One region of the Bacillus sp. A015 genome, then DNA from elsewhere that is predicted to be linked to it. Evidence: a T-box and tRNA genes for the amino acid it is inferred to sense, from the RefSeq annotation. Region 1 holds a T-box; the other holds one or more tRNA genes.
The links. A T-box is a leader RNA that pairs with one kind of tRNA and senses whether it is charged. The one in region 1 lies ahead of leuS (leucine--tRNA ligase), so its partner is inferred to be a tRNA-Leu.
Positions count from the first base shown of each region.

Region 2: it has a tRNA-Leu gene. The T-box ahead of leuS (leucine--tRNA ligase) is inferred to sense a tRNA for this amino acid. The anticodon was not compared.

Region 1 is NZ_JBSPZB010000015.1:61,507-71,358, forward strand. Features, by position in the region: gene leuS (leucine--tRNA ligase) at 1-1,833, opposite strand, end outside; T-box leader at 1,931-2,152, opposite strand; gene ACSLGF_RS13150 (DUF4257 domain-containing protein) at 2,256-2,585, opposite strand; partial or broken gene ACSLGF_RS13155 (PAS domain-containing protein) at 3,011-3,751, shown strand; gene ACSLGF_RS13160 (sunset domain-containing protein) at 3,834-4,535, shown strand; gene ACSLGF_RS13165 (ABC transporter permease) at 4,591-5,901, opposite strand; gene ACSLGF_RS13170 (ABC transporter ATP-binding protein) at 5,891-6,589, opposite strand; gene ACSLGF_RS13175 (ABC transporter permease subunit) at 6,611-7,597, opposite strand; gene ACSLGF_RS13180 (ATP-binding cassette domain-containing protein) at 7,591-8,469, opposite strand; gene ACSLGF_RS13185 (GntR family transcriptional regulator) at 8,466-8,855, opposite strand; gene ACSLGF_RS13190 (hypothetical protein) at 8,873-9,052, opposite strand; gene ACSLGF_RS13195 (YtzC family protein) at 9,196-9,471, opposite strand; gene ACSLGF_RS13200 (TIGR01212 family radical SAM protein) at 9,624-9,852, shown strand, end outside.
Region 2 is NZ_JBSPZB010000016.1:651-10,502, reverse strand. Features, by position in the region: partial or broken gene ACSLGF_RS13410 (FbpB family small basic protein) at 538-657, opposite strand; gene ACSLGF_RS13405 (homocysteine synthase) at 950-2,242, shown strand; gene lepB (signal peptidase I) at 2,474-3,040, opposite strand; gene ACSLGF_RS13395 (LTA synthase family protein) at 3,197-5,140, opposite strand; gene ACSLGF_RS13390 (DUF7021 domain-containing protein) at 5,652-6,092, shown strand; gene ACSLGF_RS13385 (hypothetical protein) at 6,158-6,427, shown strand; gene ACSLGF_RS13380 (hypothetical protein) at 6,570-6,758, shown strand; gene ACSLGF_RS13375 (histidine phosphatase family protein) at 6,828-7,376, shown strand; partial or broken gene ACSLGF_RS13370 (aminoglycoside phosphotransferase family protein) at 7,634-8,203, shown strand; gene ACSLGF_RS13365 (hypothetical protein) at 8,238-8,372, shown strand; tRNA gene ACSLGF_RS13360 (tRNA-Leu) at 8,684-8,765, opposite strand; tRNA gene ACSLGF_RS13355 (tRNA-Leu) at 8,803-8,891, opposite strand; tRNA gene ACSLGF_RS13350 (tRNA-Cys) at 8,906-8,976, opposite strand; tRNA gene ACSLGF_RS13345 (tRNA-Gly) at 8,982-9,056, opposite strand; tRNA gene ACSLGF_RS13340 (tRNA-Gln) at 9,064-9,135, opposite strand; tRNA gene ACSLGF_RS13335 (tRNA-His) at 9,145-9,220, opposite strand; tRNA gene ACSLGF_RS13330 (tRNA-Trp) at 9,245-9,318, opposite strand; tRNA gene ACSLGF_RS13325 (tRNA-Tyr) at 9,332-9,416, opposite strand; tRNA gene ACSLGF_RS13320 (tRNA-Thr) at 9,444-9,516, opposite strand; tRNA gene ACSLGF_RS13315 (tRNA-Phe) at 9,523-9,598, opposite strand; tRNA gene ACSLGF_RS13310 (tRNA-Asp) at 9,618-9,694, opposite strand; tRNA gene ACSLGF_RS13305 (tRNA-Met) at 9,743-9,819, opposite strand; tRNA gene ACSLGF_RS13300 (tRNA-Val) at 9,835-9,852, opposite strand, start outside.

The DNA.
Region 1 (9,852 bases):
CGCATCTAAAGGTCCCATGAACATTTCATAAAGTCTTAATGTATCCGCGCCATGAGATTCTACGATGTCATCTGGGTTGACTACGTTCCCTTTTGATTTACTCATTTTTTCATTATTCTCGCCAAGAATCATTCCTTGGTTGAACAATTTCATGAAAGGCTCTTTTGTTGGGACAACGCCGATATCATATAAGAATTTATGCCAGAAGCGCGCATATAAAAGATGCAGTACGGCATGTTCTGCTCCGCCAATATACACATCAACCGGAAGCCATTTCTTTAGCTTTTCAGGAGATGCAAGCTCTTCCGTGTTATGTGGATCAATATAACGTAAGAAGTACCAGCAGCTGCCTGCCCATTGCGGCATTGTATTCGTTTCACGACGTCCTTTTTTACCTGTAACAGGATCTACAACCTCAACCCACTCTTTTATATTGGCTAAAGGTGATTCACCTGTTCCACTTGGCTTAATTTCAGTCGTCTTAGGCAAGATCAGTGGAAGCTCTTCCTCTGAAACAGCTGAAGATGTTCCGTCCTCCCAATGAATGATTGGAATTGGCTCACCCCAGTAACGCTGACGGCTGAATAGCCAGTCTCTTAAACGATACGTGACTTTCTTTTCACCTTTTTGATGTTCTTCAAGCCATGCAATGGCTTTTTCAATCGCTTCTTCTTTCCCTAAGCCATTTAAGAAGTCAGAGTTAATGTGTTTTCCATCACCTGTGTAAGCTTCTTTTTCAATGTCTCCGCCTTCTACAACTTCTTTAATTGGAAGATCAAATGTCTTAGCGAATTCATAATCTCGCTCATCATGGGCAGGTACTGCCATAATAGCTCCCGTTCCATAAGTAGCTAACACGTAATCTGCAATCCAGATCGGCATCTTTTCACCATTTAATGGATTGATGGCATACGCACCTGTGAAAATACCCGTTTTCGTTTTAGCAAGATCTGTCCGCTCTAAGTCGCTCTTAGATTGAATTTCTTTGATATACGCATCCACTGCTTCTTTTTGAGCAGCTGATGTAATTTTTCCAACAAGCGCATGTTCTGGTGCAAGCACCGCATACGTTGCACCAAATAGTGTATCAGGACGCGTTGTAAAAACGGTAAACTGTTCGTTATGTCCTTCTACTTCAAAGTGAACATGCGCACCTTCAGAACGTCCGATCCAATTACGCTGCATATCTTTGATGCTTTCAGGCCAATCAATGTCTTCTAAATCTTCTAACAGCCTGTCCGCATATGCCGTAATTCTCAGCATCCATTGCTTCATTGGACGTCTTTCAACAGGATGTCCTCCGCGTTCACTTTTTCCATCAATGACTTCTTCGTTTGCAAGGACCGTGCCGAGCGCTGGGCACCAGTTAACTGGTACTTCATCGATATACGCCAATCCTTTTTCATACAATTTCAAGAAAATCCATTGTGTCCATTTGTAATAATTCGGATCTGTCGTATTGATTTCTCGATCCCAGTCATACGAAAATCCTAAAGATTGAATTTGGCGGCGGAAGTTATTGATGTTCTCTTCTGTAAAGAGCGCCGGATCATTTCCTGTATCCAGTGCATACTGCTCCGCTGGAAGACCAAAGGCATCCCATCCCATTGGATGAAGAACATCATATCCCTGCATACGTTTCATACGTGATAAAATATCCGTTGCTGTGTAGCCCTCAGGATGCCCAACATGAAGCCCTGCTCCTGATGGATATGGAAACATATCAAGCGCATAAAACTTTGGTTTACCTTCCGAGTCAGATGTGGCGAATGTTTTATGTGTCAGCCAATAATCCTGCCACTTCTTTTCAATTTCCCGATGCTGAAAACTCAATATGAAAACCTCCTTTAATATGTACGGCTTTATCTGCTCAGATGACCACTGCAAGAATTCAGATTTTTCTAAAATCAACAAAAAACCCTCATCCCTGGAAAGGGACGAGAGATTTTTTGGTTCCCGCGGTACCACCCTTGTTAGCGTAACTTGCTGTTCGTACGCTCGCTTAATATCTTTAACGCAGACATGCGACAGAAGCTTTAACGCAACTGCAACTCTGAGGCGAGTTCAGAAGCAGATTTGATTGACTTTCACCAGCCGTCAATTCTCTAAAGACAAATACTGCTTTCCTACTACTCCTCTTCACTGTTCTTATCGTAACCGTCATCTAAGTAGTATTTTATAGAATTATGATCATAAGTGCAAGCAGGTTTGTATACAATGGGAATGTACCCTAGACTAGGGTAAAGTAGAGGATATTATTCGTGTGGAGATCGGTTATGACGGTTGGAGTCTGCATCCTGTGAACGCTGTTCTCTCACAAAATCGAAGCTTCGCAGAACTGCTTCTCCTCCGTAACCTGAAATAATTGATAAGATGACCAAGTGCAGACTAGAATCGGGATTTGAGGATAAGACAAGCAGTGTAGCGGCAATCATCCCAACGAGCCAATCTTCAATAAACCCTAGGTAAATAAACTTTTTTGTCATTCTGGGCTTCTCTAGCCTGCCTTTTTTCTTTACGTGACCGAGAATGCCCATGACCCCTCCAATGGCGCAAGCAATAATGACTTGTTGCAGCATTTTCATCACCTTCCTAAAGCCCTTAGAATAGTAAAGCGACTTCAGGCTGTCCAGCCCCCTGTAATGCCATTCTGCTGTTCCGTCATAATCCATGTAAAAGGTCTATTCTCTCTAACGAAGAAAAAAAGCTTGTTTCTTCCATTATATGTGAATGACCCAAAAACAATCTTGATGCATTGGAATCATTTTCACCTAATCCATATTAACTATTTTTGTCATTTTATGAATTATGAGCAATTGATTCCTTCTTTTTCTAAAGAAAAGTCTCCTTACTTACTCTATTCTAATGGAGGACAAACTATGATGACAAATTTAACAAAGTGTTTGCAATCACCGAAAAAGAACATATGTTCTTTTTCGTTTATAAAGAATTATTTTGGTTGAAAAGAAACCATTTTAAATGTCTGATAGCAGCAGCAAAGGAGGGTAATATGGTCAGCTTGAACATCTTCGGCTTGCAAAAACAGCTTGAACTCATAAAAAAAGCGCTAGATCATGCGCGGATTGCTGTTGTCATTACAGACCCTTCTTTAGAGGATAACCCTATCGTTTATGTGAATCATGGCTTTACACAAATGACTGGATACAAACCAGATGAGATTCTTGGGCGTCGTTGTCGATTCCTCCAAGGAAAAGACACAGCTCAAAAATTATAAAAAAGACGGCACTTTTTTTGGAATGAACTCAATATAGATCCTCTATACATTGAACAAGATGACAAAACATTTTTCATTGGCTTTCAAAAGGATATTACGAAACAGAAAGAATATGAACAGCTCCTAGAAGATTCCTTAAAGGAAGTCACCTCTCTTTCGACGCCAATCGCCCCAATCAAAAATGGTGTGTCCGCTCTTCCACTCATCGGAAAACTATCTGAAGAACGCTTTGATGCCATTGTCGCTAAGTTAACTTGTATATTAGGTGATTCAAAGGATGATTATTTAATCGTCGATCTTTCTGGTTTAATCGATGTAGATGATTCCGTCGCAGCACGAATTTTCAAACTGCACCATCCCCTCAACTTAACTGGAACGGAACTGATCATTACTGGGATCAAACCACAGCTTGCGATGAAAATGAAAGACTTGGATACAGATTTCCAACATACCATCACATATTTGACGGTAAAAGAAGCTATTAAAGGATTGCCATTAGCTGAAAGCCCTGTGTAACAGGTTTTTTTATTTGAATCACTCTACAAAATGGAAAAATGAGGTATGATAGGTGTAAATAGAGATTTAGGGGGGCTGCTAGATGATCTTTTTACTCATCATAGGTCTTTTATGCTTTTGTTTCGCCATAGGATATGCCGCTAATTTCTTCTTATTCAAACACCAGAACCAAAGGATTTTTTCAAAGGGACTCTTTTATCCTTTTTTGATCATTGGTCTCGTTTTTTCCATCATGTCGTTACCATTTGTGGCCACAGATGCTCCTAGGGCACAAGCAGATCCAACTTCCGAACAGCTGTTAAAGGATCAAAAACAATTAGCATCTGAAAATTCTCGCCTGAAGGAAGATAAAGAGTCGCTTACATCCTCTTTAGAAGACGCGACAAAAGAAAAAGAAAAACTGTCAAAAAAGCTAGAAAACATCACCTCAGAAAAAGAAACAGTAAAACAGCAAGAGGAGACCATTCAAGAGCTTGAAGAGAAAATAGACAAGCTGACCTCTAGCAACGAAACACTCAAAAAAGAAAACAAGAAAAAAAATAATGAAACTCAATCCTCAACCGTCCAGCGCTCCGCTCCTAAGGATGAGGGAACGAATACGGGCGGGCATGAGTCACAAAAGGAAACAAAAAAAGAATCGGCCGCCTGTAACATCAAAGGGAGTGTGAATGGCATTTATCATACACCGAGCAGCAGATACTACTCGCGAACAAAAAATGTAACCGAGCTGTTCTGCTCCGTAGAAGAGGCAGAGCGAGCAGGCTACAGGGCACCTAAGCAATAGCTATGCTTCACGATCAAAAACCTCCTGTCAGCCCACTAGGAACAGGAGGTTCTTTTTAAATTTCTCTTCTTAATGCGGTTAATACATTCGTTTTCGTTGCCTTACGTGCTGGGTTGAGTCCAGATATAATCGCTACCCCTGCGCTAATCACTGTCGCTGTGATCACAAGACTTAGCGGAATATAGGAGAAGGTAATCGAGAATTGATCGCTTGATCCTCCCTCAGACATGGAAGACAAAATGGATGGAATAATTAAATTGACTGCGAAACTAATGAGATACGAGATGATAATACCGATGATCGATCCAATCACCCCAATATAAGCACTTTCCATTAGAAACATTCGCTTGATAATGGATGGATTCGCGCCAATAGCTTTCATAATACCAATCTCTTGTGTTCGCTCTGTTACCGCCATTGTCATCGTATTGAAAATACCAATTGCAGAAATAATGACCGCAATACATCCGACAAAAATGAGTCCAATTTTGAAGACCGTAAAGAACATATCCATTCCTTCGAGCTGGTTCGTCACAGAGATGACTTGGTAGCCCTCATCTGTCAGCTTATTCGTGAGCGCACCGACATTGTCGAATTTGTCTGCATAGACAGAGGTCATTTTGTCGACATTGCCGGCTTCAGGAGACATATCCAGCATTTGACCAAATTCTTTTTCATAAGCATTCGGAATGAGAATTTTATGATCCTGCTGCCACTCCAAATTCGGCTTTTTCATGACACCTACTACACGGAAATCAAATGTTTTTTCTTTGACGACTTCATTTTCTTCATTTAGTTTTGGCACCTTGATTTGAATGACTTTATTTAAAATATCCTTCGTATAGCCCTTTGGCTCTTTCGGTGATTCTTCACCATTAGACATCTGATTGACTTCTTTTTCATAGTCTTTGCGTTCTTTTTCCGTCCACAGTTGTTCTGCCATATGATACCCGACCACAATTTCGTTCGCTGATGTTGGGACTTTTCCTCGGTCTAGCTCAAGCCCTGCTTCTTTTTCTTCCTTCATATCCGTCAGAGCAACCTGCGTTTCACTTGAGCGGTCATCGAGCTCAACATTTAACAATGGATTGAGAGACGTTCTTGAGACAACAGATTTCACATGATCATATTTCTTTAAATCATCAACCTTGACGTCTCCTTTTTCTTTACCTAACACTTTAATTTCTGTGATGATTTGCTGCTTCATGATTTCATCTTCAGCCGATTTTTGCAGACCAAAACCGACAGACGCTAGAACGATTAAGAAAGAGCATGCCATTGTGGTCGCAAGAATGGTCATAAACACACGCAATCTATTTTTCTTCATGTTTCTTCTAATGAATTTGACCTGATCTCTAAATTTCAATGGACTGTTCCCCTTTCTTTAATACACCATCATGAAGCTGGAACGTTGTGTCTGCGATTGAAGCGACTTCATCGTCATGTGTAATGATGACAAATGTAATTCCTTTTTCACGATTGAGCTGCTGGATAAAGGCTAGAATTTCTCCTTCGGTTTCCGAATCCAAACTGCCTGTTGGTTCATCGGCTAAAATAATAGATGGATTTAAAATCAAAGCTCTTGCAATACTCACACGCTGCTGCTGTCCACCTGACAGCTCATTTGGATAATGCCCTGCATGATGCTCAAGGCCTACTCGTTTGAGCATTTCTTTTACTTTCGCCTTACGTTCAGACGGCTTCACACCTTTTAAAGTGAGCGGAAGTTCAACATTCTCAAACGTTGTTAAGCTCCCGATCAATTGAAAGCTTTGAAAGATAAAGCCAAAGTGATCTAAACGAAAGTCCGCCCATTCTTTTTCATTAAAGCCAGTCACATTGGTTCCATCGATGACAATTTGTCCGCTCGTTGGCGTAATATATCCTGAAATTAAATTTAATAAGGTAGATTTCCCCGAGCCACTTCGTCCGATGATACAAGCAATGTCGCCTCTTTTGATGGATAGGTCAATGCCTTTGAGCACAGGAATTTCGTTTTCTCTGCCCTTCTTACCAATTTTAAACACATGATCTAACACTTGAATCTGAATCATCTCTACTCCCCTACTCTCTGTTTATCTTTTTCGATATATCAAGAAATAACTTGTCAGTACGCCTACAGCTCCACCGATTAACATGCCAGCGATATAACCAAACATTGAATTGTCTGACGAAAATCCAACCCAGCCAAACCCTAGAACACCAAAGACAATCACCATAATTTGAATCGGTCTATCCATTTTTGAGTAAAGAAAGAAGCGGCCATTTCGTTCAATTGGGTGTTTCATAAAACTAAACAGACCAATGAGATAAAATACAAACATCATAACAATTGGCACAATGAATTCTTCACCAGTGAACCAAATTGGATATTCAGGTTGAAAACGTTCAGTTGTGATATAAGTAATTGGGGAAATGGGCGATATCAAATTATTGAAGATCTTATCCATCCAAATCCCACTTGTTTTCATGATAAAATCTATATGAACGATCGGTAGGCCAATCAATAAAAAGGGTAAAATGGCTGTGCTGAATGCAACGATCGCTTGAGAAATGGCGCTTCCTGTTAAAGTACCAGCCGCAAAAAACAAACTATAGATCATCAAGGAGGATACCGTCGCAAATAAATAACCGCTATTAAAACCAGGTGTCTTTAGTGGGTCGAGGCCTAATATGAGTAAATAAGAGAGAACATATGAGACGACATGAACGATGGCAATGATTCCAGCGCCTAGGAAAAATTTTGTATGATAGATGGTACTTCTGCTAAACGGCAAGGATAAGGTAAAGTCCATTTGCCCTTTATTCCTCTCAAATCCAAGCTGAATCACAGCAAAGAAGATTCCCATTAACCATGAAAGAGAAAGGAAAGTATCTGTCTTAAAGATATAAGAAAAACGTGGTGTATCCACAATACACGCTGTATCCTTTAGGCATGATTGAAAAGACGAATAATCCATTAAGAATGCAAAGGGCGTCGCAAGCGCCGCAACAAGCATCACTAAAATGAATGTCAGCTCTGATTGCTTCCATTCCTTAAATAATAATTGCTGCTTTACCATCTGCGTTTCCCTCCAAACTTCGCAATGAATACTTCTTCTAAATTCACAGGCAGTTCATGCCATACTTTCGGCTGTAATGATTTCAAATACTCTTTTGCCTCTACATCTGTTTTGAGCACAAGCGCTGTATAGAAAACACCTGCTTGATCTAAAATGGAGACGCCTTTTTTTCTAATACTTAAATTCATATCTTCTTCAAATGCCATTTGGATTTTGACATAGTCATTCTTTAATTCATCTAAATCCATGACACTTGTGAGTTGATTGCCTTCTAAAAATCCAATTCGATTACACATACGCTCAATATCCTCTAAGCGGTGAGAGGTAATTAAAATCGTCGTTTGTCGTTCTGCCACCTCATCAATCATCAGCTGAAGAACGTCGTTTCTAGTGACCGCATCAATCCCATCTGTCGGCTCATCTAACAAAATGACCGCTGGTTTGATGGCAAAGCTTAAAATTAATGACAGCTGTTTCTTTAAACCTGTCGACAATTCACGATATTTCACTTTTTCCGGAATCTCATAACGGTTCACCAGCTCATTGGCATATGTCACGTCAAACTTCGGATAAATTTGCTTTAACAGCTGTACTAGCTGTCCGTAATTGTACCTGTCAAAGTAAGGATTCACGACCGGCATATACACAATATTTTGCTTCACTAAGGGGTGTTCTTTCACCAGTACGTCTTTAAAATAAATCTCTCCTTCATCCGGAAGAAGAATTTGCTGAATCAATCTGAGAAGTGTTGTTTTTCCTGAGCCATTCCGGCCAAGCAGACCGAAGATCTCTCCTTCGCCTATCTTGAAGGAAACGTCACTGAGTACTTCGCGTCCATTTAATTTCTTCGATACATTTCTGACCTCAATCAACCTTGTTTTCCTCCTTTTAGACTTGAGCCGATCTCTTCTAGCCATTCTTTGAGTTGATGAATGTCAATACCGGCATAATGAGCTTCTATGATGAGTTGTCTTAATTGCTCCTTCATCTCCAGCACCTTCCCTTCATTCAGCTTTAATTGGGCACCTTCTGTTACATACGTACCGCGGCCTCTTAGTGTTTCAATAATTCCTTCCCGCTCAAGCTCTTTATACGCTTTGCTGACGGTGTTTGGATTCGCGATGATGATGGTGGCCAGCTCTCTTACAGAAGGCAGTTTGTCACCAGGTTTCATCACACCTTTTAGGCACAAAATTTTCAACTGCTCAATGATTTGTTCATATATTGGCGCAGCGCTTCTTGGATCTATTTGAATCATGATGGTTCCCTCTTTTCTCATTCATGCTTTTGCAGTCCTATCGCTTGATCATGTCCTTGCATTAAAGGGACCGAATTTGGTATAAAATCTTTTTGAACTTCAAAACCAATGAAAACGAGAACGAAAAAAAATGTACATGCTAACGCAACAGCCAGCACCATCCACTTCAAATTGATTGGCTTTTTTTCTTTTTTCATGGTTGAACACCTTTCTTCACTTTTTAAGTGTCTGTAGTGTATTAGTTGATATAGTACACTTAATACAATATAGACACCCAGTATAAAAGTCAATAGCTTATTAAAAAAATAAAAAACAGACCCTTAAAAGAAGGATCTGTTCATCATTCATTATCGTAAGAAATCCCTAAAATCATTTGGTTTTGCAAGCTTTGAATTTGAACACGCGCCCTGTCTAACCGTTCTCTTTGCTGGTCATTGGCGACATCTTTTAATTTTTCTAATTCGTTGACCGTATTCTCAAGCATGAGCTGTGCTTTAGAAAACTCTTCCTCATTATAATGTTCCTGCCGTGAGCTCAAATCAAATTGTTCACTTGCAAACTCAAGGGTTTCAGTACTTTTTTGGATAAATTCATCGATCGACTGCCTTGTTGCCATCTTACATTCCCTCCATTTCATCATCGCTCCCGCCTATTTTGCCCATGTAAAGCTTTTTCACTAAAGAAAATGTTGGACAGATTCAATTGTCCTCCTTCGTGATTTTTGTTAAACTTTAAGGATGCCTATTATTATGCAAGGAGGTTACTGACTTGGATCAGCATAACCCTTTTTTATATTCAAACAGCGAAAAACGTTATCACACGTGGAACTATCATTTACGCGAGCACTTTGGTCATAAAGTGTTTAAAGTCGCCTTAGATGGTGGCTTTGATTGCCCAAACCGTGATGGTACTGTAGCCCACGGAGGCTGTACATTTTGCAGTGCCGCTGGGTCTGGTGATTTTGCAGGAAACCGGGCTGATGATCTCATCACTCAAT
Region 2 (9,852 bases), on a different contig from region 1:
CATATTTTTCCTTCTTTTTTTGAAATAGTTCATTTTCATCATCTTATTTATTTCTTCTTTCTTTTTTGTGAGATAGAAAGAATTCCTCCGATATATCAGATATAAAAGTCCTAATTCCATGTCGTTATGTCACCAATTATGAAATATTTACTGATAATTCCGACAAAAAAGTGAGTATATTTTCCTTCTTCTCTTGACACCGAAAATATGTATATACAAGAAAGCACTTTGGGAAAAAAGCCCTTACCTTCTTTAGCAGGACACAACATATGACTCGCTTTCCTTTCGATGAAAAAAGCACAGCTGCCTAGAAGTGACTGCTGTACTTTCTCTATATTTATGAGGAACTTGCGGCAGAGACTGTATCAGAAAAATAATTGTTCCCATTGATTTCACCAGCTTGGCAATGTATTTTTCCGCATCCGCTCGGATGTCTTCCCAAAAAGACTGATCCGCAATAATAATTGAAATTGTCAATGAAATCTCGATCCCTGTTGTCATCAGACATATACACAGTAAGGCCCTTAACCCCAAAAGTTATTTTGACCTTATATGCTTTTCATCAATTCGATCGTAAATCGCTTCTATTCGTTCTTGATTGCTGTAAATCTCATATTTGTTCCGCTCAATCAAAATGTCTAGTGTGAGATCCATATGATTTCTGTATTTTTTCGTTTTTTCTCTTTTTCTCCATGTTCCTCTTCCCTTCTGATGAAAATAAAAAAAGGCCCTTCACTCATGCTTGAGTGATAGAGCCTTCTCAGCCATTCTTGGTGATGTTTTCAGTATGCTTATATTAATGCATACTATTCCTACCCGTAAACTATATTTATTGTTTTTTCAGATTTATCTAAAAAATGGTTGACCAAGCATGAAACAAGATTTATAGTCTTATTAAATATTTCTTATCAAAGTAGTTGGTTTTATCTAACAAAAGGAGGATACACACATGTCAGAAGAACTTCAATTTCGTTTAGAAACAAAAGCCATTCACGCAGGTCAGGAACTTGATTCAGCGACCTATTCAAGAGCCGTACCTATTTATCAAACAAGCTCTTTCGGTTTTAGAGATAGTGAGCATGCGGCGAATTTATTTGGACTGCAGGAACCTGGAAATATTTATTCACGTATTATGAACCCTACAAACGACGTATTTGAAAAAAGGATCGCTGAGCTTGAAGGTGGAATTGGTGCACTTGCTGTCTCTTCTGGACAAGCAGCCACTACGTACTCTATTTTAAACATTGCAGGAGCCGGGGACGAAATTGTATCCTCCAGCAGTCTTTATGGAGGCACCTACAATCTGTTTGCTCATACACTAAAAAAGCTCGGGATTACAGTGAAATTTGTTGATTCATCCAATCTTGAAGAACTTGAAGCAGCGATTACGGATAAAACAAAAGCAGTGTATGCAGAGAGCATCGGGAATCCAAAAGGCGACATTTTACATATTGAAGCCGTCTCAGCCATTGCACACAAACACCATATTCCGCTTATTGTGGACAATACGCTCGCCAGCCCCTATTTATTAAGACCTATCGAGTTTGGCGCAGACATTGTCGTCCACTCAGCTACGAAATTCATTGGCGGACATGGCACATCAATTGGCGGTGTCATCGTCGATAGCGGCGGGTTTCCTTGGGCTGACAGTGATAAGTTCAAAGGGCTGACTGAACCAGATCCAAGTTATCATGGCCTCACGTATACTGAAGCGATTGGAGAAGCGGCCTATATCACAAAAGCACGTGTACAGCTCTTACGTGATTTAGGGGCAGCACTGTCACCTTTTAACTCATTTTTGCTTCTTCAAGGCTTAGAAACATTGCATTTACGTCTCGAGCGACATAGTGAAAATGCGTTAAAAACAGCGCAATTTTTACAGGATCACCCTCTTGTAGAGTGGGTAAGCTACCCAGGTCTTGAAGGCCATGAATCCTATGAGCTGGCTCAAACCTATTTACCAAAAGGACAAGGTGCAATCCTCACATTCGGTATTAAAGGTGGACGAGAAGCAGGTAAAAAGCTCATTGATTCCGTGCAGCTTTTCTCACACCTTGCAAACGTGGGCGACTCTAAATCACTGATCATTCATCCTGCCAGTACGACACATCAACAATTAAGTGAAGATGAGCAAAAGGCGACAGGCGTCACACCAGAACTCATTCGTTTATCTGTTGGAACAGAAGCGATTGAAGACATCCTTGCAGATCTTGAGCAGGCGATTGCAAAAAGCCAGTCTTAAAGAAACAGAAAAAAGCACACGGCTGTGTGCTCAGGCTGTCGAGAAAATCTCGACAGTTTTTTTGAAGGTCTAGATACACCGTATATTGAATGTAACGAAAGCAAAAAACACCATATATCGTTTCGTGAACAGTTGAAAAGACAAAAATGAGGGCTTTGTTGACACCTTGTCTTGAAAACCCCCACTTTCTCTTTAATCTGAGCACACGGCTGTGTGCTTTTTTATTGTTTATTATTGGTTGAGTAATCGAATATCTTGGAAAGGATAAAATACAAATGATGTTGTCCCTTGAATATCACTCTTTGTAAAAAGACCTAAGCCGTTGCGGCTGTCCATTGATTTCTGGCGATTGTCGCCCATGACAAAGTACTTTCCTTTAGGGACTGTAAGAGGACCAAAATCAGGCGTCAGCAAGGTGCCATCTGCGGCTGCTTTCTTTTTGTTTGACGCTAAATAAGGCTCCGGCACTTTTTGACCATTCACATATAGCTGGTCATTTTTCATTTCAATTTTATCACCTGGTAAGCCAATCAATCGTTTCACGTAATGAGTGCTGCGGTCTTCCCCATCAAGTACAATGATCTGTCCTCGTTTATAATCACCGAAATAATCGACGGTTTTATTCACAAAGACCCGCTCTGTATTATGCAATGTCGGGTCCATAGAAGACCCTTTGACAATGTACGGTGCGAATAAAAAATTACGAATGATAAAAACAGCAATGAATGCGATTAAGATGGCTTTGATCCAGCCCCATAACTCTGATTTCTTTTTTTGTGTTTTTGTATTTGTTGTCATAAGCTCCTCCTGAAATCCTCTAGGACGAAATGAGTTTTCACCAGCTTCCAGCTGACGTCACGCTTGTTTCCCCCTAAATATAAACATATTTTGCCAACAAATCAAGCTGTAAGAGAGAAAAAGGCAAGCACCTTTCTGTGCTTGCCCAAAACTCAGTTACTTAGCAGAAGAATCCGCTTCTTGCTCTTTGTTTGTTTTACCATAGAAATAATCAGATGGATTCACTGGTTTAAAATCAGATAGCTTATGGAATCGAAGAAGATCCCTGTAGAGCACTTTATCTGAAAGACTTAACTGATTATCCACACGGGCTTTGATCGCCTCTGTCTTTTTATTTTGCTTCATCACTTTACCCGTTTTCGTGTCGTAGACAGTGTTATCTACAAGTGTGTATTTTGGTGTCACATAGTTTCCGTTACGGAATGCAACTGTTTGATCATGTTTTTTAGAAAATAGATCTGTCCCAAAATTCACGTACTCGTTTGAATCGATACCTTGTAAGTGGAGAAGTGTTGGCATCACGTCAACCTCACCACCATACGTATGATTCACGCCGCCATCTTTACCAGGGATACGAATCATCAGTGGTACACGCTGATTTTGTGCATTTTGATACGGTGTAATTTCTTTTCCTTGGATTTCACTCATGGCACGGTTATGGTTTTCAGAAATACCGTTATGGTCCCCATATAATAAAATAACTGAGTCTTTATACAGACCTGATTTTTTCAAATCCTTAAAGAATTGTTCTAATGACTCATCTAAATATCTTGCTGTCTGGAAGTAATTATCCACTGTTTTATCGCCAGTTGTTGCTTTTGGAATAGTGGCATCTTTCTCATCTAAATTAAATGGATAGTGATTTGTCAGTGTCATTAAGTGTGCATAAAATGGTTTTTTCAATGATTCTAACATTGGGATTGATTCTTTAAAGAACGGCTTATCCTTCAGACCCATATTCACAAGGTTTTCTTCATCCATGTTGTAATATGAAGCATCGAAGAATTGATCAATTCCCATATGCTTATAAATCGTGTCACGGTTCCAGAAAGACTTATAGTCCCCGTGAAGCACTGCACTTGTATAGCCTGCTTTTTGATCTAGGATCGCAGGAAGCGACTGGTAGGTATTTTCTCCCTTTGTCACAAACGCTGCACCCTCTGGCAAGCCAAACATACTATTATCCATCATCAGCTCAGCATCCGCTGTTTTTCCTTGACCTGTCTGATGGAAGAAGTTATCGAAATACGTAAAATCATCTTTTCCATGAGCCAGTTTGTTTAAAAACGGCGTTACTTCTTCTCCATTTAGTTTGTAATCAATTAAGAACGACTGGAAACTCTCTAAATGGATTTTAATGATGTTTTTACCTTTCGCTTTACCAAAATACTCTGCATTTGGCTTCGCATAGTGAGAAGCCGTATAGTTCACGACATCAGTTAAATCTTCACTGCTCGCATTTGCGACCTGCGTTGCGTTTTGCGCTGATTGTACCCCGTCATAAATCGTATAATTATAAACACCTAAATATTTGACAACATACTTATGATCAAATGTTCTCGTTAATAATTCCGGACGATCCTTTTCAGCTAAATGCAGATTGACAAAGAACAACCCAACACCTGCAGCCACAATAAGCAGTGCAAACGTCTTTTTCATTTGGAATTTCTTCACTTCCGGTCTCCAAATCACAATGGCAATCAAGATGATGATATCAAGGAAGTACAAAAGATCATGTGGCTTAATGCTCGATAACACACCGCCAGTCATGCCTCCCCCAAGATTGCTTGCTTGTTTCATTGTTGAGAAAGTCAAAAAATCATCAAAGAAACGGTAGTACGCTACATTTGCATATAAAAGTGCGGTCATAATAAAATCAATGACAATTAAAACAATGGCAGATTTACGCCCCTTCAAAAAGAGAGCAAGTCCCAAAAACACGATGGCTGAACTAAATGGATTTAATAAGAGAAGACCCTCTTGAAAAGAACCTTTCACTCCTAAATTAAAGTCCATTTTGTAGGCTGTGTAAGATTTTGCCCAGAATAAAAGAACAGCCAAAACAAAAAAGCTATATTTGTTCGCAAATATTTTTTTCATAAAACCTCTTCTTTCTTTTTTTCGATCTGATATAAATGAAATCATAAAAAATTTACATTCATTTTGCAAATGTAAATCTTCTGCACCCAGCATTCCGATGCCCTGTCTCCGCCGGTTACATGTGCTCCTTTAATATAACGGATGAGAAGCATCATAAGTTTCAAAAAAAATACGAGTAAATAAAAGGGAAAATATCCATTTACATTAAATTCACTAACACTTCATGTTTCAGTGGATGATGAAGGTTTTGTAAATCACTTAGTATTACTTTACTTTTTTCATCTAATCGTGTCAAAGTAATTATAAAGAAAAGGAAGAATCACCTAGGCTTTTCGACTCATTTACCCAAATTTATACAAAATTCGAACCCAACTCCTCAATTTGCTCTTTTATTGTGACTCAACTCCAGCAATCCATGTATTTTCACTCCTTCTGTAAGTCTAAAAAACAGTTTTAAGCAAAAAAGGCTTGATTTCCCCTGCTAATGTGCGGTGTGATAAAGATATAGATTTTGATCATATCATTCTTATGGCTGGGGGGGACATCACATGAAGAAAAACAAACAAAGAACGCATTTGAAGAAAGATTTTCAGAAGAACTAGTAGACATGATTGCTGTCACAGGACCTTCTGGAGTAGGCGCAGGAAAAGCAGGAAAAGAATCTCTTTGGACCGCTTCAATTCCACTGATTGCATGGAAGGAAAAAGGCCGCATCACAACCGAAAAAGTGAGACTCTGCTGGTTAACAGATGAAGAGGGGTTACGGGAAAAACAGGCACAATTACATAAAGAATCAATCATTACTCTTCAGGTACGAAAAGGTACAGGTGAATTCATGCTGCAAATCGCCTCAGAAGAAAAATCTCGTTTCATGATCGGTGATAATGGCACCATGTATTTCTATTACGACAAAGAAACGAAAGAATGGTTGATGCACTGGGATTGTTTTTAGATGTCTATTGAATGAAACCTTTCCTCTTTCTAAGCGTAATGAAACATATGAAAGGAGGAGGTCATGTGGGATTCATTTTAGACATCTTTACCCTTGCTCTGTACATCCTTTTTCTACAGGTAGATGAAGAAGAGATCTCAAGGAACGCAGCACATCTGAAAAAATATAGCTGGTTTCAAGCGTTATTAAATGATCAAACTTGCAGAGAGCTCATCATTTATGACCAAGATGTTCGCCGTGTCATTGGTCAATTGAAAACGAATAAACTCCATAAAAAGCGATACAACTTAAGATGCGAACGAAAGGTACAGCAAGCATTACGCCGTGCCATGTAAATATGCAAAAAGAGCCGCTCTTGACTGTGGCTCTTTTCGTATCAATTTAATAGAACCTTTTGAAGAAAACAATTGACGCTTGGACAACTCTCCCCGTATATTATGTATAAATCCATCTTTTTCTTAGAAAAGGGGGCTTCACATGCGCTTGTTTAAGAACTGGCGAAAAAAGCAGCACAAACAGCCGGTCGCTTCAGAAACGCAAGAAGACAGCATTCCAATCAACTTTTCCACACTTCCCTTTGGTACAGACACCGTAGATGATTTTTTGTTCAACTTAGACCTGACCTCCAAACTCACAGATCCCTATAAAGAAACAGATACGAACTAATGAACCTAGATCATGAATGCTCATCCAATACTGGATGATTTTTTTATACTTAATGAAAGGTGTAATCCCATGAAAACCTATTATGTCGTCAGACACTGCCAAGCAGATGGACAATCCAAAGACGCGGCTTTAACAGCGCAGGGCATCGCTCAATCACACACACTTGCCCAATTCTTTTCCAGCATACACCTCAATCAGATCATCTCAAGTCCTTATAAACGAGCGATCCAAACCATTCAGCCTCTTGCCCTTGCAAAACAACTTAAGATGAAAATTGATGAACGTCTCTCTGAACGTGTGTTAAGCTGCAAATCAATGGACGATTGGTATGAAAAGCTAAAGCTCACTTTTACGGATTTAATCATCACATATGAAGGCGGAGAATCCAGCCAGGAAGCCATGAAAAGGATCGTAGAGATTCTATACGAACAAATATATTTAGAAGAAGATCATACTCTCTTCGTCACACACGGCAATATCATGAGCCTGCTCCTCAAACACGCCGATTCGAACATTGGCTTCAATGAGTGGGAGAAGCTCAGCAATCCAGATATCTATGTATTGAAATACTTTAACTCAGATCATTTAGAAATAGAACGAATATGGCATAACATATAAAAAAACGGCAGAATCCATTCTGTCGTTTTCTCATCACAATACACCTATTGGCGATAATAAAAGGCTTCCACTCATTCATATGGTTTTTCAAGTTCCGCACACCATTTCATAAACCCGCTTGTCTCCGTTTGCTGAAATTCAATCCAGTCAGATAAAAGCTGAGCATAGTAGACTGCTTGTTTTTGAAAATAGGTACTGTTCTTTCATCTTGTATCAGCTTGATAATGTCATTGTGACCCGGCTTTAGGGGGCTTTTAATGAAAAAACAGTACGACAATGAAGAATTGCTGACAGGAGGGAATGTCTCAAACGTATATCGTTCGGGAGATACGGTTCGACGGGAATTAAAGTCAGGCAATATTAACATACACAAGTTACTAAAGCATTTGGAAAAAAAGAATTTCAGCTATGCCCCAAAATATTTAGGTGTTGATGAACAAGGTAGAGAGATACTATCATTTATCGAAGGAGAAGCTGGGAATGATCCTTTAAAAGGATACATGTGTTCTAATGATGCTTTAAAAGAAATAGCGAATATGCTAAGACTTTATCATGATGCCGTTCGTGACTTTCCAATTTCAGACGATTGGGAACTTATGGATAATACTCCTAACAAAATAGAGGTTGTGTGCCATAATGACTTTGCAATATACAACATTATTTTCAATCATGAAAAACCAGTTGGAATCATTGATTTTGATGTTGCTAGTCCTGGTCCAAGGCTTTGGGATATAGCATATACACTTTACACTTGTGTTCCTTTAAGTAGATTCTTTCGCACCGAAACAGGTAAGGTAGTTCATTATGATTCATTAGAACATATTGAAGGCACTAGAGCTTGGGGGCAGTGAGGAGCAGCGTGTGATTGTTCAGATTTGTGAAACCTATCTATCCGCTTTGTGGTATTCGTTTCATCATATACATGAAGATCTTTGTTTAAGTACATTTGAGGTGGATCAAGAGCGAATTCAGGGCATTCAAGATGTCATGATCTAGAGATGTATTTTTGCCCATATATAAATACAGTTATACAAAGGATCTACTTGGTGATGAGAATAAGTCGTCCCATCAGACAAATAATCAAATTTTCTATTGAATTTTGTGAAATGTGTTTCTTTTTTCAAGGATATTGAAGAACGAACATTACCCACTAACTATAACATTTAAGTTGTTCTTACGATAGCTTTCTCCCCTTCGCAACTTCGATTAGAGGTGATGGGAAAACAAAAAAACGCCTCACCACAATGGAGAAACGTTAGTTTAACGGTATATTAAATTCAATTACCGATTATGAAAATTTTAATAGATACCGGTGGCCGGGGTCGAACCGGCACTCCGTGAGGAACACGATTTTGAGTCGTGCGCGTCTGCCAATTCCGCCACACCGGCATGATCATTAAAGAGCGCAACTTATGATAAAAATCAATGGTGCCGAGGGCCGGACTTGAACCGGCACGGTAGTCACCTACCGCAGGATTTTAAGTCCTGTGTGTCTGCCAATTCCACCACCCCGGCAGTCTTTTCAAAAAAGGCGACACCCGGATTTGAACCGGGGATAAAGGTTTTGCAGACCTCTGCCTTACCACTTGGCTATGCCGCCATGATTGGAGCGGAAGACGGGATTCGAACCCGCGACCCCCACCTTGGCAAGGTGGTGTTCTACCACTGAACTACTTCCGCATATCAACTGGGCTAGCTGGATTCGAACCAACGCATGACGGAGTCAAAGTCCGTTGCCTTACCGCTTGGCTATAGCCCAATAATAAAATGGGGCGATTGATGGGAATCGAACCCACGAGTGCCAGAGCCACAATCTGGTGCGTTAACCACTTCGCCACAACCGCCATAGATGTTATGAATCATATAATTGGCAGGGGCAGTAGGAATCGAACCCACACCGGAGGTTTTGGAGACCTCTGTTCTACCTTTAAACTATGCCCCTATGAAAGTAAAAATGGTGGAGGGGGGCGGATTCGAACCGCCGAACCCGGAGGGAGCGGATTTACAGTCCGCCGCGTTTAGCCACTTCGCTACCCCTCCACATATGGAAATAATAAAGAAAAACAGTGCCGGCAAGAGGACTTGAACCCCCAACCTACTGATTACAAGTCAGTTGCTCTACCAATTGAGCTACACCGGCAAATAGTGGTGGCTCGGGACGGAATCGAACCGCCGACACACGGATTTTCAGTCCGTTGCTCTACCAACTGAGCTACCGAGCCAAGTATTACTTTTGAAAAATGGCGGTCCGGACGGGACTCGAACCCGCGACCTCCTGCGTGACAGGCAGGCATTCTAACCAACTGAACTACCGGACCATTTTGGTTGCACTCAATGAGTACTCCCTATTGGTATATAAAATAATTTGGTTGCGGGGGCAGGATTTGAACCTGCGACCTTCGGGTTATGAGCCCGACGAGCTACCGAACTGCTCCACCCCGCGACGATATAAAAGATATGGTGGAGGATGACGGGC